DNA from 3 places in the Halomonas sp. GXIMD04776 genome. Region 3 is predicted to be linked to each of the others. Evidence: predicted binding sites of a transcription regulator. Region 3 holds the regulator's gene; each other region holds the start of a gene.

What was found. The regulator FNR, encoded in region 3, switches genes on or off when oxygen is low (the NO sensors DNR and NnrR bind a similar motif). The targets are predictions, from matches to a motif close to TTGATNTANATCAA.
Region 1: a site for FNR is predicted at 1,581-1,594, ahead of ubiU (ubiquinone anaerobic biosynthesis protein UbiU). Genes of this name have one in related genera too.
Region 2: a site for FNR is predicted at 2,839-2,852, ahead of petA (ubiquinol-cytochrome c reductase iron-sulfur subunit). Genes of this name have one in related genera too.

The regions. Positions count from the first base shown of each region.
Region 1 is NZ_JBNCAN010000005.1:18,312-24,268, reverse strand. Features, by position in the region: gene trxC (thioredoxin TrxC) at 1-154, opposite strand, end outside; gene ACPF7Z_RS04425 (YgaP family membrane protein) at 523-732, shown strand; gene ACPF7Z_RS04420 (glutathione S-transferase family protein) at 795-1,493, shown strand; gene ubiU (ubiquinone anaerobic biosynthesis protein UbiU) at 1,650-2,645, shown strand; gene ACPF7Z_RS04410 (U32 family peptidase) at 2,657-3,556, shown strand; partial or broken gene ACPF7Z_RS04405 (ribonucleoside triphosphate reductase) at 3,781-5,718, shown strand; gene ACPF7Z_RS04400 (anaerobic ribonucleoside-triphosphate reductase activating protein) at 5,715-5,957, shown strand, end outside.
Region 2 is NZ_JBNCAN010000002.1:170,452-176,408, reverse strand. Features, by position in the region: gene ACPF7Z_RS02160 (cytochrome c1) at 72-845, opposite strand; gene ACPF7Z_RS02155 (cytochrome b) at 845-2,104, opposite strand; gene petA (ubiquinol-cytochrome c reductase iron-sulfur subunit) at 2,104-2,700, opposite strand; gene rpsI (30S ribosomal protein S9) at 2,920-3,309, opposite strand; gene rplM (50S ribosomal protein L13) at 3,323-3,751, opposite strand; gene zapE (cell division protein ZapE) at 3,916-5,094, opposite strand; gene ACPF7Z_RS02130 (YhcB family protein) at 5,442-5,909, shown strand.
Region 3 is NZ_JBNCAN010000003.1:198,197-204,153, forward strand. Features, by position in the region: gene ACPF7Z_RS03220 (histidine kinase) at 1-945, shown strand, start outside; gene narL (two-component system response regulator NarL) at 942-1,583, shown strand; gene ACPF7Z_RS03230 (carboxymuconolactone decarboxylase family protein) at 1,645-1,962, opposite strand; gene fnr (fumarate/nitrate reduction transcriptional regulator Fnr) at 2,169-2,936, shown strand; gene ACPF7Z_RS03240 (hypothetical protein) at 3,079-4,392, shown strand; gene ACPF7Z_RS03245 (SirB2 family protein) at 4,425-4,829, opposite strand; gene ACPF7Z_RS03250 (MBL fold metallo-hydrolase) at 4,986-5,852, shown strand; gene ACPF7Z_RS03255 (response regulator) at 5,898-5,957, shown strand, end outside.

The DNA of each region.
Region 1 (5,957 bases), on a different contig from region 3:
TCGCATCGAAGTTGGTGTCATTCAGCTCGATGGGTTCACCGGTGAATAATGCCTGCTTGCACTTGCCGCATCTGGCGCCCTCGCCCAGTCTGCTCGTCTGGACGCGGTTTATGCTGAGGCAATGGGGACAGGCCAGTTGAATGGCATCGCTCATATCACTCTCCCGAGGCGTTATATTCCGTGATTGATTGTTGGTATAGAGACAGGGCATGAGTGGGTCAACAGCCAATAGATCGCGCGAAACTTGTCGATCAGGCCGATACCGACCAGCCCCTTGTTTATGAAGAACTGCTGCATGGCCGCAAGGGCGACTCCCGGACAGATCAACATGGCGGCACCCCTCCCTCGAGGACTGATGGTGGGAAAGTGTCACGCCCCAGCATCATGAATGAACAATACACTTTATTTTTTTATATATTGTATATACTCTATGTGTCAAGAACACCGATTCCTTCGGTGCTCGATCGGTAACGTTGCGGTCATGGCCAAGGCTCGTGACCAATCACTCGAAGGAGATTTCATATGAAACCTAATGTCGGCAACGTCGAGCGCGGAATACGCATCGCCGCCGGACTGATCCTGATCGCATTGACATTGACGAGCGTCATCGGCTGGTGGGGCTGGATTGGCATCGTACCCTTGATCACCGGGCTGTTTCGATTCTGCCCCGCCTATCGGCTGCTGGGCATCAATACCTGCAAGCGCAAGCCTCTCGACAAGCCAAGCCACTAGCCTCGAACGTCTGCCGACGCATGGCCTCTAACCGTCGGCAGGCACTCTCCTCGGGAGCTTCCATGATCGAGCTGCATCAGTTCCGCCCCTTCTGGGGGCTGCCCAACGCCAGCCCCTTTTGCATGAAGGCGGAAACCTATCTGCGCTATCGAAAAATTCCCTTTCGTTCGGTGCCGAGCGGACCACGCCGCTCGCCCTCGGGACAGATTCCCTTCGTCGTCGACGGCGCGCAGACCGTGACCGATTCCCAGGCCATCATCGAACATTTCGAGGCTCGCCAGCCAACGCACCTGGACGCCGATCTCGACGAGGCCCAGAGGGCGATGGCCTTCTTCGTGCGGGAGCTGGTGGAAGAGCGCCTCTACTGGCAGATCACCTACATGCGCTGGGGGGACCCCGCCGGCTGGCGCGTCTTCAAGCCGGACCTGACGCCCTATCTACCGCGCGCCCTGCGTGGCCCGGGACTGTTCGCGATACGTCGCACGCTGCTGCGTCGCATGCGCCGGCGCGGCCTGTCGCCCAACGACCCGGCCACCGCCTATGCGCAAGGCACGCCGGTGCTAGATGCCCTGTCAAGCCTGCTGGGAGACAAACCGTTCTTCCTCGGCGAGACACTACACAGCCTGGACATGAGCCTGCACGCCTTTCTGGCCAACATTCTCGACCAGCCCCACGAAAATCCCTTGCAGACTCATGGCCGCCGCCTAAGCAACCTGGTCGACTACACACAGCGAATGAAGGCGCTGTGCTATGGGGAGTAAGGCGACACGGCGCTCCAACTCCCTCCCTTAGTTACCCTGCCTCGCAGCGAGCTCTTGACACAGCCGCTAGCACCAATCACGCCAAGAATGATTTGAATCAAAACAGATACATCTTGCCTCGATTAGCATGGATGGATTTTCAGTCAGGAGAGAGTCATGGAACTCGTGTGCCCGGCGGGCAACCTGCCCGCGCTGAAACGCGCCGTGGACGATGGCGCCGATGCGGTCTACTTCGGTTTCCAGAACGCCACCAACGCCCGCCAGTTCGCCGGCCTCAACTTCACCGAGAAGCGCGCCCGGGAAGGGATTGCCTATGCCCATTCCCGGGGCAAGCGGGTGTTCTGCGCCATCAACACCTACCCCCAGCCCGCCGGCTGGTCCCAGTGGACGAAGGCCGTGGATCAGGCGGCGGATCTTGGCGTCGATGCCTTGATAATGGCCGATCTGGGCCTGCTCGATTACGCCGCCCGGCGACACCCGGATCTATCCCGCCACCTCTCGGTACAGGGCTCCGCCACCAGCTACGAGGCGCTGCGCTTCTACCACGAGCACTTCGGCATCAAGCGCGCCGTGTTGCCCCGGGTGCTGTCCATGACCCAGGTACGCGACGTGGCCAAGAAGAGCCCGGTGGAGCTTGAGGTCTTCGCCTTCGGTAGCCTGTGCATCATGGCCGAGGGGCGCTGCTATCTATCGTCCTACCTGACCGGCGAGTCGCCCAATACCCGGGGCGTCTGCTCCCCCGCCGCCCACGTGCGCTGGGAGGAAACGCCTCGCGGGCTGGAATCGCGCCTGGGGGGCGTGCTGATCGACCGCTACGGCGAAGGCGAGCGAGCCGGCTACCCGACCCTGTGCAAGGGCCGCTTCGAGGTGGACGGCGAGACCTATCACGCCATCGAGGAGCCCACCAGCCTCAATACGCTGGACCTGCTGCCGGAATTGAAGGAGCTCGGCATCAGCGCGGTGAAGATCGAGGGGCGCCAGCGCAGTCCGGCCTACGTCTCCAAGGTGGCGGGCATCTGGCGCCAAGCACTTGATCGGCTCGACGCCAATCCCGAGCGCTTCCAGCCCGATCCCGCCTGGCAGGTCGATCTCGGCGAACTCTCCGAGGGCGCCACCACCACCCTGGGCGCCTACGAACGCCGCTGGAAATAAGGAGCACAAGGATGCAACTCTCCCTCGGCCCCGTGCTGTTCTACTGGACCCGCGACCACTATGCCGCTTTCTATCGTGACGCCGCCGACTGGCCGGTGGAGATCGTTCATCTCGGCGAGACGGTCTGCTCCCGCCGCCGCGACATGAAGCTCGACGACTGGCTGGGCATCGGTCGCGAACTCGAGCAGAGCGGCAAGCAGGTGGTGCTCTCCTCCCAGACGCTCATCGAATCCGAGGCCGACCTGCGCGGCCTGCGCAAGCTGTGCGCCAACGGCGAGTTCCTGGTGGAAGCCAACGATCAGAGCGCCCTGCAGTTACTGATCGCCGCGAACCTGCCTTTCACCGCTAGCGCGTCGCTGAACCTCTACAACCCGGCGGCCATCGGCGTACTGGCCAAGGCCGGCCTGCAGCGCTGGTGCGCCCCGGTGGAAATGCCCCGGGACGACCTCGCCACCCTGCTCGACGAATGCGCCCGGGAAGGACTCGATCAGCCCTGCGAGGTGTTCGCCTACGGCCACCTGCCCCTGGCCTGGTCGGCGCGCTGTTTCACCGCCCGGCGCCACCAGCATCCCAAGGACCGCTGCCAGTTCGTCTGCCAGCACTATCCCGAGGGGCTCGCCCTGCGCTCCCAGGAGGCCGAGGGCGTGTTTACCTTGAACGGCATCCAGACGATGTCCGGCGCCTGCCAGGACCTGCGCCGCGAGATTCCCGACATGCAGTCGATGAGCGTCGGCGTGGCGCGTCTGAGCCCCCGCGCCACCGGCATGGCGGAGGTCGTTCACGCCTTCGACCAGGCCCGGCGCGGCGAACTGCCCCCCGCCGATCCGCTGGCGCTGGTCGAGGCCGAGATCTGCGACGGCTACTGGCATGGTCGGCCCGGCATGGCAAACACACAAACCGCTTCGGGCTAAGGATATCTCGCCCCCTTACTCGCCACTTCCTACCAACGCCCCCACTGCGCCCATCGTTCTCCGATGGGCGTCTTCGTTTTGTCGCAACCAATCATTTTATTGACTCGAGTCAATCTTTCCCGGCGACAAACCTTTTAGGCTTCATGCACAACATGTAGTGCTTTATAACCTTTTCGATAGCACATATAGGGGAACCAGTGAACACACTCGTTACCGAAGCCGACATGCCGCGGCACCTGGACGTTGCCTCAACCGTCAATGAGTACCTGAATCGCGCTGACTGGCGAGTACACGCCAACGCCAACCAGGGCTACTCCCTGGGTGGGCTGATTCTCAACGTCTCCGGCAAGCTGATCGCCAACTACTGGCTGGACGAGGTGTATCCCCAGGCCGTCGGTGAGGCGCACCGGGAAGGCGATATGCACATTCATGATCTGGACATGCTGGCGGGCTATTGCGCCGGCTGGTCGCTGCGCACCCTGCTGAATGAAGGCTTCAACGGCGTGGCGGATCGCGCCGAAAGCACGCCGCCGCGACACCTGACCAGCGCTCTGGGGCAGATGGTCAACTTCCTCGGCACCCTGCAGAATGAATGGGCCGGCGCCCAGGCGTTCAGCTCCTTCGATACCTACCTGGCGCCCTATGTGCGCAAGGACAGTCTGGACTACGCCGCTGTCAAACAGGCGATCCAGGAGTTCATCTACAACCTCAACGTGCCTTCCCGCTGGGGCAGCCAGACGCCTTTCACCAATCTCACCTTCGACTGGGTGTGCCCGGCGGACCTGCGCGAGCAGGTACCAGTGATTGGTGGCAAGGAGCAGGGATTCAGCTACGGCGAGTTGCAAGCCGAGATGGACCTGATCAACCGCGCTTACCTGGAGGTGATGGAAGCCGGTGACCGACAGGGGCGGGTGTTCACCTTCCCCATCCCCACCTACAACATTACCCCGGACTTCGCCTGGGACAGCGACAACGCCGAGCGCCTGTTCGCCCTGACCGCCAAATATGGCCTGCCCTATTTTCAGAACTTCCTCAATTCGGATCTGGAGCCGCACATGGTGCGCTCCATGTGCTGCCGCCTGCAGTTGGATCTCAGTGAACTGCTCAAACGCGGCAACGGTCTGTTCGGCAGCGCCGAACAGACCGGCTCCCTGGGTGTGGTGACGATCAACTGCGCCCGGCTGGGCTACCGTTTCGCCGGCGACAAAGCCGGGCTCTACGCGGAGCTCGACCGGCTGATGGAACTCGCCCGGGACAGCCTGGAACTCAAGCGCGAGCGCATTCAGCAGTGGATGGACGCCGGGCTCTATCCCTACTCCAAGCGCTATCTAGGGACGTTACGCAATCACTTCTCGACCCTGGGGGTCAACGGACTCAACGAGATGGTGCGCAATTTCAGCGAAGACCGCCTGGACATCACCGATGAGGAAGGCCGCGCCATGGCGCTGGAGCTGCTGGATCATGTGCGCGAACGGATGCGCGAGTTCCAGGAGCACACCGGGCATCTCTACAACCTGGAAGCCACCCCGGCGGAAGGCACCACCTATCGTTTCGCCAAGGAAGACGCGCGCCGTTATCTGGGCATCCTGCAGGCCGGCACCGAAGAGGCGCCCTACTACACCAACTCCAGCCAGCTGCCGGTAGGCCATACCGACGATCCTTTTGAAGCACTGATTCATCAAGACCCGCTGCAGAGTCGCTACACCGGCGGCACGGTGCTGCATCTGTACATGCGCGAGAAGCTCTCCAGCGCCGCCGCCTGCAAGGCCCTGGTACAGAGGGCACTGTCGCGCTTCCGGCTGCCGTATCTGACCGTCACCCCGACCTTCTCGATCTGCCCGGTACACGGTTACCTGGCCGGCGAGCACGAGTTCTGCCCACGCTGCGACGAGGCGCTGCTGGCAGGACAAGCCCAGGCCACGGCCTGAAAACCCTGACCACGATCTGCCGCGCGATCGTGAACGAAGCACCACCATCGACAAAGGAATCATTCAATGAACCATCAAACTTCACGCGACATGCTTCCCAACGACCAGCGCCAACGCTGCGAAGTCTGGACCCGAGTCATGGGCTATCATCGCCCGGTCAGCCAGTTCAACGTGGGCAAGCAGTCCGAGCATCGCGAACGGCGCCACTTTTGCGAAGCGACGTTGAATTCATGAGTATCGATGTTCGCCGGGAGCCTTGCTCCCGGCATCAAGACAGTATCGAGCAGGATGGCATTCACCTGCCCGTGGCGGGCCTGACGCCGATGACGACCCTGGACTATCCGGGCCATCTGGCCTGCGTGGTCTTCCTGCAGGGCTGTCCGCTGCGTTGCGGCTACTGCCACAATCCGCAGATGCTCGCATCGCGCCGGAGCGAGCCCCAGGAATGGCTGGAAATCCACGAATTTCTGGAA
Region 2 (5,957 bases), on a different contig from region 3:
CCGACATCCGATACAAAAAGAGCGCATGACGGATGAGCCATGCGCCCTTTTACCCTCCCTGACACAATTTTCTAGTGAATATCGCGCCAGTATTCACGCTTGAGGAAGTACGCGATCACGCCGAAGATGAAGATGAAGATCAGCACCTTGGGCCCGAGTGACTGAGCCTGCAGCTTTGACGGCTCACCGACATAGGCCAGGAAGTTGGTCAGGTCCCACATGGCCTGATCGAACTCCGCTGGCTCCATCTCGCCGGGCTCGGTTACCTGCAACACGTGACAGGATTTATAGAGTCCCGACAGCGGATCGAGCTCGGCATCCGGTGCCGTCGCCTTTTCAGTCTGCGCACAGACCATTTCCTGAGTACCCTGCAAGGGCTCCAGCACATTGGGCATACCCACCAAAGGGAATACCGTGTTGTTGACGCCCCAAGGACGCTCAGGATCCTTGTAGAAGCTACGCAGGTAGGTATAGATCCAATCCGTGCCACGCAGACGCGCGGTGAGGCTCAGGTCGGGCGGCGCGGCACCGAACCAGCCTTCCGCATCGTTTCCGTCCATGGCGACGCGCATCTGGTCGTTGAAGGCCAGATCCTCATCGAAAATGAGATTCTCCTCGACCAGTTCCTGGGGAATGTCCAGATCCTCTGCCGCCCGGCTGTAGCGCTGGTACTCGAGAGAATGGCAGCCCATGCAGTAGTTGGTGAAGAGCTTCATGCCGTTTTGCAATGACGCCTTGTCATGCAGGTCAGGATTCATCTCGTCGAGATGGACATTTTCTTCACCGGCCCCCAGCACGGTAAGGGGTACCAGCGCGAAGAGCAGTGCACATAGTTGCTTTTTCATTAGCCAGTCACCCTTTCCGGTAGCGGTTTGGTTTTCTCGAACCGGGTATAGATCGGCATCAGCACGAAGTAGGCGAAGTAGACGACCGTGCAGACCTGGGCGAGCAACGTGCGCCCGGGAGACACCGCTTGTGTGCCCAGATACCCCAGTATGATGAAACTGATCACGAACAGCCCCAGCATGATGCGAGAAATCCAGCCCTTGTAACGCATCGAACGAACCGGGCTGCGATCGAGCCAGGGCAGCACGAACAGAATGGCAATGGACGCGCCCATCATGATCACCCCCCAGAACTTCGAGTCGAGGCCGAACAGCGAGAAGGTGATGGCGCGCAAAATGGCGTAGAACGGCGTGAAGTACCAGACCGGCGCGATATGCGCGGGTGTCACGAGCGGATCAGAAGGCTGGAAATTGGGTTTCTCCAGCAAATATCCACCCCCTTCCGGGAAGTAGAAGATCACCGCAGCGAACACGAACAGGAAAACGGCAACGCCAACGATATCCTTGACGGTGTAATAAGGATGGAACGGGATGCCATCGAGGGGCTTGCCGGTCTCATCCTTCTTGTCCTTGATCTCGATACCGTCGGGGTTATTGGACCCTACCTCGTGCAAGGCAATGATGTGAAGGACCACCAGTCCCAAGATGACGATCGGCAATGCCACCACATGCAGGGCAAAGAAGCGGTTCAGCGTAATACCGGAAATCAGGTAGTCGCCGCGAATCCACTGAGTCAGATCGTCACCGATCACCGGGATCGCCGAGAACAGCGAGATGATCACCTGGGCGCCCCAATAGGACATCTGACCCCAGGGCAGCAGATAGCCCATGAAGGCTTCGGCCATCAGTGCAAGGTAGATGCACATGCCGAACACCCATATCAATTCCCGAGGTGCCTTGTAGGAGCCATACATCATGCCGCGGAACATGTGCAGATAGACCACCACGAAGAAGGCCGTGGCCCCAGTGGAGTGCAAATAGCGTATGAGCCAGCCGTATTCCACATCACGCATGATGTACTCAATGGAGGCAAAAGCCCCCTCGGCAGTCGGGTTGTAGCTCATGGTCAGCCACACACCGGTGAGGATCTGATTGACCAGCACCAGCATCGCTAGGGAACCGAAGAAATACCAGAAATTGAAGTTCTTGGGCGCATAATACTCGGCGAGATGCTCTTTCCACATCTGAGTGGCCGGAAAACGATCATCCACCCAGCGCATGAAACCGCTATCGGCCTTGGCCTTGTTCGGATTAGCCATCAGCTCGCCTCCTGATCTTCACCGACCACGATGGTCGTGTCGGTCTCAAAACGATAGGGCGGCACCAGAAGATTCAAGGGCGCCGGCACACCGGTGAACACCCGCCCAGCCAGATCGAAACGCGAGCCATGGCACGGACAGAAGTAACCACCAGGCCAGTCGCCGCCGAGATCCGCGGCCCCAGGCTCGGGACGATAGGAGGGCACGCAGCCAAGATGCGTACAAATACCGATCAGCACGATGTATTCAGGTTTGATCGAACGCAGTACCGGATCCACGTAATCGGGTTGCTGCGGTGCCTGGGACTCGGGATCGCGGAGCTGCGAAGGATTGATTTCCTTGATGCGTTCGATAGCGGCGTCATCGCGGCGTGCCAACCACACCGGTTTGCCGCGCCACTCGACGGTCATCTGCTGGCCGGGTTCCAGCTTGGACACATCGGCCTCGACCGGGGCACCTGCCGCTCTTGCCTTGGCACTGGGCTGCCAAGACGCCAAAAAGGGAACCGCTACCCCGACTGCACCGACCGCTCCCACCACTGCGGTCGCGCCGACGAGGAAACGGCGTCTCCCCTTGTTTACGCCGCTATCTGCCATCTTATGGTTTCTCCCATCAACACACCTGCCACTCACCACGAAAAAAGAAACCTCGCGGCGTATTAGTATGAAATGCCGCCATGTTAAGAAAAGGCTCTCTTCAACACAAGCTAGCACTGCTCAACCTGACACCGTCGCTTGCGCTAAATCAATGAAAGGCATAAAAAAACGCTCAACCTTTTGCGGTTGAGCGTTTTTGTCGCACCTGTGTAAACGCCGTTAGCGCTTGGAGAACTGAGGACGCCGGCGCGCTTTACGCAGCCCGACCTTCTTACGTTCGACCTCACGTGCATCCCGGGTTACATACCCGGCTTCACGCAGAGGCTTGCGGAACTCCTCGTTGTAATTGATCAGCGCGCGAGTGATACCGTGACGAATGGCGCCGGCCTGCGCTGAACCACCACCACCACACACGGTAATGTAGGCATCGAACTGCTCCCCGGTCTGGGTCAGTTCCATCGGCTGACGTACCACCATTTGAGCGGTGACACGACCAAAGTAGTCGGCCACTTCGCGATTGTTGACGGTGATCTTGCCGGTGCCCGGCTTGAGGAACACACGGGCCGTGGAAGTTTTGCGGCGCCCGGTACCGTAGTACTGCTGTGACATGGCGTAATATCCCTTAAAGGTTCAGTTCTTGAGGCTGCTGAGCGGCATGAGGATGCTGAGTGCCTGCGTAGACCTTGAGCTTGGTATACATGGCGCGGCCCAGCGGCCCCTTAGGCAGCATGCCCTTGACGGCAAACTCGATGACGCGCTCCGGCGCATGCCCGATCATCTTCTCGAAGGACATCGAGCGCAGGCCGCCCGGATAACCAGTATGACGATAATAGGTCTTGGCCTGGGCCTTGTTGCCGGTCACACGAACCTTTTCGGCATTGATCACGACAATGTAATCGCCGGTATCGACGTGGGGAGTGTATTCCGGCTTGTGCTTGCCGCGCAGGCGGCGAGCGATTTCGGTAGCCAGACGACCGAGCGTCTTGTCCGCAGCATCGACGACGTACCAGTCACGCTGGACGGACTGCGGCTTAGCAGTGAACGTCTTCATGGATTCAATCACCAATTGATTCATTGGGTCTCGTGCCTTGCGACAACGGACCATCCCTATTTTTCTTGGTTGCCACCGTCTTGAAAATGGCAACTGTCGAGCGAGGGCGCATTATACATGACGTCAGCGCCGAGGTTAAGAAGTATTGACGCTTTGGACCTGGATCAAGGCTGGTGCGGGAGCGCCAAATACTCCCGCGACTGCATCTCCTGAAGCCTGGATAGAGTACGCTCGAATTCAAAGGCTAATTTGTCACCGTGGTACAACTGTTCGATGGGTGCTGCAGCGGACATCAGCAGCTTGACGCCACGATCGTAAAACTCATCGACCATGCTGATGAAACGCCTGGCCTGGTCTTCGCTTGAGGGCCCCATGCGTGGCACATCCGAGACCAGCACGGTATGAAAGTCGCGCGCGAGTTCGATGTAGTCGTTCTGGCTGCGCGGGCCATCGCACAACATGGCAAAGTCGAACCAGACGACGTCCTCATGTTCGCGACGAGCAGTCAACAGGCGATGATTGATTTCGATCGCCGTTTCTCTCTCTCCTTCTGCACCGGCGATGGCACGGAAACTCTGCTCAAGCAGACGGGTGGCTTCGGCACTCAAAGGCACATGGAACAGCTCGACACGTTCGAGCGCCCGCAGGCGGTAATCGATACCCGAATCCACATTGACCACGTTGCAATGCCGTTTGAGAAGTTCGATCGCCGGCAAGAAGCGCGAACGCTGCAAGCCGTCCCGATAAAGATCGTCCGGCACGATGTTGGACGTCGTCACCAGCACGACGCCATTGGCGAACAGCGCCTCGAGCAGATTAGCCAGGATCATGGCATCGGTAATGTCCTTGACGAAGAACTCATCGAAACAGATCACCCGCGCCTCTCGGGCGAACTTGCCGGCAATCAGATCGAGAGGGTTCTTTTGCCCTTTGTAGTGGCCGAGTTCGTTATGCACCCGCTGCATGAAACGGTGAAAGTGCGTTCGCATCTTGTCCGGGAAAGGCAAGGCATCGTAGAAGGTATCGACCAGGTAGGTCTTGCCCCGGCCTACGCCACCCCAGAAATACAACCCCTTGACCTCGGGCAACGCTGGCGTTGCCGGTGATGAACGACGCCTGCCCAAGAAACCCTTGACCCGTGACTTCACCCCCTTGTCAGCGGTGCTTGCCACCAGGGTCTGGCGCGGTGTCGCCAGCAACTCATCGTATAGACGCTGCAGGTGCTGGACGGCTTTTTCCTGGGCAGGGTCGTATTCGAAGCCATCACGTTCGAGATCATCACGATAGCGTGCCATGGGAGGACGAGAAGATGCCGCCTCGGAAGAGGTCATTGTCGCGCGCATGAACCCTGCTTTAATCCTGGAATTGAGTGGAAGCAGAATTATACGCTGCCCGAAGAGGCCTGTGTAAGCAGGAGAAGCGTTGTCCCGGACGCATTGACCCTCCTTGCGTCTTACCCCGTATAATACGCTGGCGCCTGGGCCGACGGTTCTTGAGTTGGCGTAAAACAGAAAATAAAGGAAGCGCTGAAGAAATCGACGAGCGTTTCAAGCACAAGGCGCCCCGAGCACAGGAACCGCAACATATGGGGTATATGTGAGGATTCCGACCGGGTTGGCGCCCTATCACCGCGTAACGCAGTGATCGAGACGCGCAGACATTTATTCAGTGTTTACTAAAGGGGAAGGACGTGTACGAAGGTAACATCAATTGGATCCTGGCCATTGCCAGCTTGCTGGCAGGCATCGGCATTGGCGCCATAGGCTATCATCTGCTCAACGCCAATGTGGCGCGCAATCAAAAGGTGCGCCAACGCTTGGCCGAGACCGAGCTGGAACTCAGCCAGGTGAGAGACACTCTCAACGATCATTTCATCAGTGTCACTCAACTGGTCAAGGGAATTCAGCGCCAGAGCCAAGAGCTCGAGCAGCAAGTGGTCCAGGGTGCCGAGCGTCTGAGCGACGATCCCCGACTCAAGCGGCAATTGACCGATCAGGGTGACGCTGCTTCGGATGAATCGGCCCAAGAAGATACCGCTGAGACGCTGGAAACCCCGCGCGACTATGCCGATGGCAATCGGGGCACGCTATCTGAAGATTTCGGTTTGCATCAGTCCAACGAAGCCGAACAGCAACCCGCGCCACCTGCTCGTTACTAATCGCCGCGAAACTGATGATCGCCGGGGTGAGACACCCATCCCGGCAAG
Region 3 (5,957 bases):
CGCTATCGAGAGGTACTCGATCAGCTCGAGCGGGTCACCGGCGTCGACTCGATCACCCTGTACCTGGGCAACGATAGCGCCCCCGCCGACGCTCGGGCCATTGCCGTCGAAAAAGCCGGACAGCATTACGGCATGCTTCTGCTGCGCTATCCGCAGGATCACGGGCCACAGCATTGGCAACAAGAACTGATCGAAACCGTCGCCGACCTGATTGCCGCGGCTCTATCCCTTGCCAAAAAGTCCGATGAGCAACGCAGGCTGGCCCTGATGGATGAACGGGCGGTCATCGCCCGAGAGCTTCACGACTCTCTCGCCCAGTCGCTGTCCTATCTGAAGATTCAGGTGGCCCGACTGCAGATGCAGATTCGCCAGCAAAAACCCCAGACGGATCAGCAGGCCGTCATCGATGAGCTACGCGAAGGCCTCAATGCGGCCTACCGCCAGTTGCGGGAGCTGCTCAACACCTTCCGACTGCAGATGAACGCCGCGGGGCTCGAAACAGCGCTGCATGAAACGACCCAGGAATTTTCACGACGCGGTGGACTCGAGATACGGCTCAACGATGCCCTCCACCACTCCTTCGACCAAGCCCTTGAGCAGTCTCCGCTTACCCCTAATGAAGAAGTGCATATCCTGCATCTTGTGCGGGAAGCGCTGGCCAACGTGATCCACCACGCCAAGGCGCATCGTTGTGATATTCATCTTTGTAACGATGCAGAGGGTGGCGTAGAACTGAGTCTACGCGACGATGGCATCGGATTACCGGATCAATGGGAGCGACTGAACCATTACGGTACCATCATCATGCGTGAGCGTGCCGCAGCGCTTGGTGGGCGTCTCACTATGCAGCGCCATCCCGAAGGAGGAACACTCGTCGCACTGCACTTCATGCCTCGGTTGGCTAACGAGAATGACTCGAGCCCGCTATCCGGAGATAACCGATGACTAGCCCCCGTATCCTGATCGTCGACGACCATCCGCTGTTTCGCCGCGGTGTTCGCCAGCTGATCGACATGGATGACAACATGCTGGTAGCCGGGGAAGCGTCCAATGGCGCTGACGCCGTGCGCATGGCGGCAGAGCTCGACCTGGATCTGATCCTGATGGATCTGCACATGGCGCAGGTGGATGGTCTGGAAGCCCTAGGACAGATACGCGGTGCCGATATCGATACGCGCATCGTCATGCTGACCGTATCCGATGCCAACGAGGATATCGTGGCGGCACTTCGCGCCGGGGCCGATGGCTATCTGCTCAAGGACATGGAGCCCGAAGATCTGCTGGTGCATATCCAGCAGGCGGCCAAAGGCATTATGGTTGTCAGCCCGCAGCTGGCGACCATCCTTGCTGACGCCATCGGTGGCAGGCGAACCGCCTCCGTCGATGTCCTGACGACCCTGACCTCTCGGGAACGGGACATTCTGCGTGCGCTTGCGAAGGGACGCAGCAACAAGATGATCGCACGACAATTGGCCATCACCGAAGGCACCGTCAAGGTACACGTCAAGCATCTACTCAAGAAGCTGAATTTGCGCTCCCGAGTAGAAGCTGCCGTCTGGGCGGTCAATCATGGCGCGGTATGATTCCTGTTCTCGCCATGGCTATCGAAGCACTTGTTTCAACAGCTTAGTTTAACCACTTCTTTCAAGAATCGGTGACATCCTCGATCCAGGTCAGGGCCGCCACGGCCGCCGGAAAGCCCAGGGTGGGGATCGACATCATCGCCACTTGCTTGAGCTCCTCGGCATCGATGGATTCTTCCAGGGCGCGCCTCGCGTGGGAATGCACCGCCCCTTCGGATCGGGCCCCCACGGCCAGCGCCAGCTTGACCAGGCGACGTGTGCGCTCATCCAGTGGCCCAGACTCGGCGCAGGCCTCTCCCAGGGCAGCATAGGCACTCCATACTTCGGGGTACTGCTCGGCGACTTCGCCGGCGCCGGAAGGTAGATTCTGCTGAGACATAAAGACATACTCCTTATAAAGTTAACGTCATGATTGCCGACAATAATCTAGGTATGACCTTGCGCCAACATCCGATTTTCATCCTTTCATTCTTGGGCACCTGTCAATTTAACCTATACTATGTGCCTGCAACCATCGAGACCTTGCCCTCTTTTAGTTAGAATCGCTCATATAACTCAGGCAAGGCTCACAGTGAGGAGGAAAAAATGTCCCTGCCCCGCGTTGCCGCACTCAACGAGACGCGAGACAACTGTCGCGATTGTCGTCTGCGCGAACTGTGCCTGCCGGATTCGCTTTCCAATGCGGATGTCATCAAGCTCGAGAAGATCGTGCAACGTCGCAAACCCATCTCTCGCGGCGACTATCTGTTCCAGGCAGGGCATCCCTTCACTGCCATCTATGCAGTGCGTACCGGCTCGATCAAGACCTCGAGCTTGCTGGCCAACGGCGATGAGCATATTACCGGTTTTCATCTTCCCGGTGAGGTAATCGGGCTTGAGGCCATCACGTCCGATCGGCACCCCAACGCCGCCATCGCCATGGAAACCTCGAGTGTCTGCGAGATCCCCTTCCACTCCCTTGAAGCCTTGGGAGAAAAGGCCCCCGGACTGCAGCAGCAGTTAGTTCGCATCATGAGTCGCGAGCTGGTGACCGAACAGGGGACCGCTCAGCTACTGACTCGGCGCTCCGCGGAACAGCGCCTGGCAGCCATCCTCTTGAATTTTTCGGAGCGCTTTGCCAATCGAGGCCTCTCCGCCAGCCGCTTCCGCCTGCCGATGTCGCGTCTGGATCTAGGCAATTATCTCGGACTGGTGCCGGAAACAATGAGCCGGACCTTCCGCCGTCTGGAGGAACAGAAGCTTCTCAACATTGCCGGCAAGGAAATCAACATCGTCGACAAGCCTGCCTTGACGGAGCTCGCCTATGGTGCCGCCCCGGATGTTGGCTCGGCTTCACGTTCACGTCATGCGTGATACCTCTACTCAAGACGTGTCTACGTAACGCCGGTGGCCTCTGTCCCTTGAGCGATGTTTGATTAGACGTGACTCAAGTCAACACAGGGCGTGTCGACGCTGGCTATAGTGAGCGTAAAAATCCTTTCTCGAAGGATACGAGATGGTTGCTCACTCGACGCTCGATCGTGTCTTACTGAAAAAATACGCCAGCATCGCCCCGTGTCATGCTCCCTATTTCCCTCTGACGCTATTACGCGAAGGCTTCTCGCCCCGGGACCATCGCCTGGCGGCTCAGGCCAGCAACGAGGATCCCATCCCCAAGCCACTCTCGGTTTCCCTATACCTATCAGACTGCCATGAGCTGGATGGACCGGATGCCTGTCACAAGACGAGCGTTCATCACAAAGCCCGTATTCATGAATATCTTGGCTATCTCGAACGGGAAATCGGTTTGCAAGCCGCACTTTTCGATAGTGATCGTCTCGTCGAGCACATTCATGTGAGTGGCGGCTTGTCGACATGCATGAAGTACGCGCAGTGGGAAAGGCTGTTTGGCGTATTGGCGCAACGTTTTCGTCTGGCTCAGGACGACCAGCCCACCTGCACTATCGATGTGGACGCGAATGACACTTCCGAAGGTCACATAGCGCTGCTCGGCGAGCTGGGATTCACTCATTTGAATCTAAAGGTTCAGCCCAGCGAGGAAGCCCTCGCGCTTCTTGTCGACGCCGCGCGAGATGCGTATTTCCATGCGATAAGCATGACGATGATCCTTGCCCCTCCCGGGCAGACGCTTGCTGGCTTCGATGCGAACCTGGCCACGTTAATAGCGCTACGACCGGACCAGCTCAATCTGTGTCACCCTCGCCCCGCCGGCACACGGACCAATGCCGCAGCGCTCACTCCGGCGCGTTTGCAGCACGCCATCCTGTCACTCGCGGCCGCCGGCTATGTGCATCTTGGCCTGGGCCATTTCGCCCTGACCGACGATGCCCTGGCGCAGGCTTGGCGCCAAGGCACGCTAAGCTACAACTTACACGGGTACTCTTCTCATGCGGCTTGCGATCTGATCGGCCTGGGACCGGGTGCGCTCAGCCATATAAACGATAGTTACAGCCAGAATGCCCAACAGATACCACGCTATTACAGGCATCTCGATCAGAGACAGCCGCCGATCTGGCGCGGGCATGACCTGCGTTTCGACGATCTGCTACGGCTTGACATCATCCATTGCTTGCTCTGTTGGCAGTGGCTTGACGTCACCGCGATCGAAGAGCGCTACCGCATCGTCTTTCGCAATTATTTCGCACCGGAACTGACCGCCTTGGCGCCCTTCGTTGAGGATGGTCTGGTGACGATTCAGCCCGACGCCCTCCGGCTACTGCCCCCGGGGCATCTGCTGCTGGGACGGGTGGCAGGGTTATTTGATCCTCCGCGGGGCACGTCACGGCGACGCTTGTCCCGGATCGTTTGATAATCCTCATCCGGCAGTGTCACTTGGCCGGATCATGACTGTACTGCGATCATTCGCCACCAGGAGAGCGGATCGTGGGTGATGGCGGCACCCACGATGTAAGCAAAGATCACGATAGCCACCAGCGCCGCAACTCCCCGTATGGCCGGAGTGCGACCGCGTTTGATGGCGATGGTCCCGACGCCGATATAGGCCACCAGCCCCACCAGCTTGGCCGCCAGCCAGGGTTGCCGGGTCGGCCAGGCCTCGAGCAGGATCATTAGCGTGACCCCCGCCGTCAGCAACAGGGTGTCGATCACATGCGGAAGAATGCGCACCCAACGCTGGCCAAGTTGCGGCGACCGGCGTACCGACCACCAGGCGCGCAGCACGAATAGCGCCAGGCTCAAGCCTGCTGCCAGCATATGAAGCTGTTTGATCAGCAGATAACTCGCCATGCAATCTCTCTGATTTACTGATAATGAATTTGACGCGACATCCCGATCTTATAGCATATCGCTATTATCTTTATGCTAAAAAAGCCTAACGTTAGAACTTATTTTGCATCACGGTGTCTGCATCTTGAATGATGCCAACGAATCTGGAGACCTGCCATGTGTAATCCGATCGTGACCCACTTCTTCGATGAGCCAACCAATACCTTCAGCTACATCGTTCAGGACCCCAAAAGCAATGCCTGTGCCATCCTCGACTCGGTGCTCGACTTCGACTACGCCGCCGGTCGCACCGACGTACATTCCGCCGACACCATCATCGATTTCATTAAGCGCCATGATTTATCGGCCGAATGGGTGCTCGAGACCCATGTACATGCCGACCATCTTTCCGCCGCGCCCTATCTGCACGAGAAGCTGGGAGGCAAAACCGGTATCGGCAAGAAGATCCGCGAGGTTCAGGAGACCTTCGGCAAGGCCTTCAACGCCGGCACCGAGTTTGCCCGGGACGGCAGCCAGTTCGATCGTCTGTTCGAGGAAGGTGATACCTTCACCATTGGCGGCCTGGAAGCTCGGGTACTTCACACCCCGGGGCACACCCCAGCCTGCCTGACCTACGTGGTAGGCGATACCGCCTTCGTCGGCGATACGCTATTCATGCCGGATTACGGCACCGCGCGTTGCGATTTTCCCGGTGGCGACGCCCGTACCCTGTATCGCTCGATCCAGAAGGTGCTGGCACTTCCGGCGCAGACCCGGCTATTCCTGTGTCATGACTACAAGGCGCCCGGCCGCGAGGAGTATCAGCACCAGAGTAGTGTGGCCGAACAGCGCGCGGACAACATCCACGTGCATGAAGGCGTCGATGAAGATGCCTTCGTCAAGATGCGCACCGAACGGGATGCCACCCTGGACATGCCACGTTTGATATTGCCCTCAGTGCAGGTCAACATGCGCGCTGGACAACTGCCGCCCGCCGAGAACAACGATCAGGTCTATATCAAGGTGCCCATCAATCTATTCTGAAGTCTGCATGAGCCTGGCAAACGCAGACACCCACGAGAAGAGAACATGCATGTCCTGCTGATAGAAGATGACGATCTGGTCGCCTCGGGTATTCAGGCCGGCCTG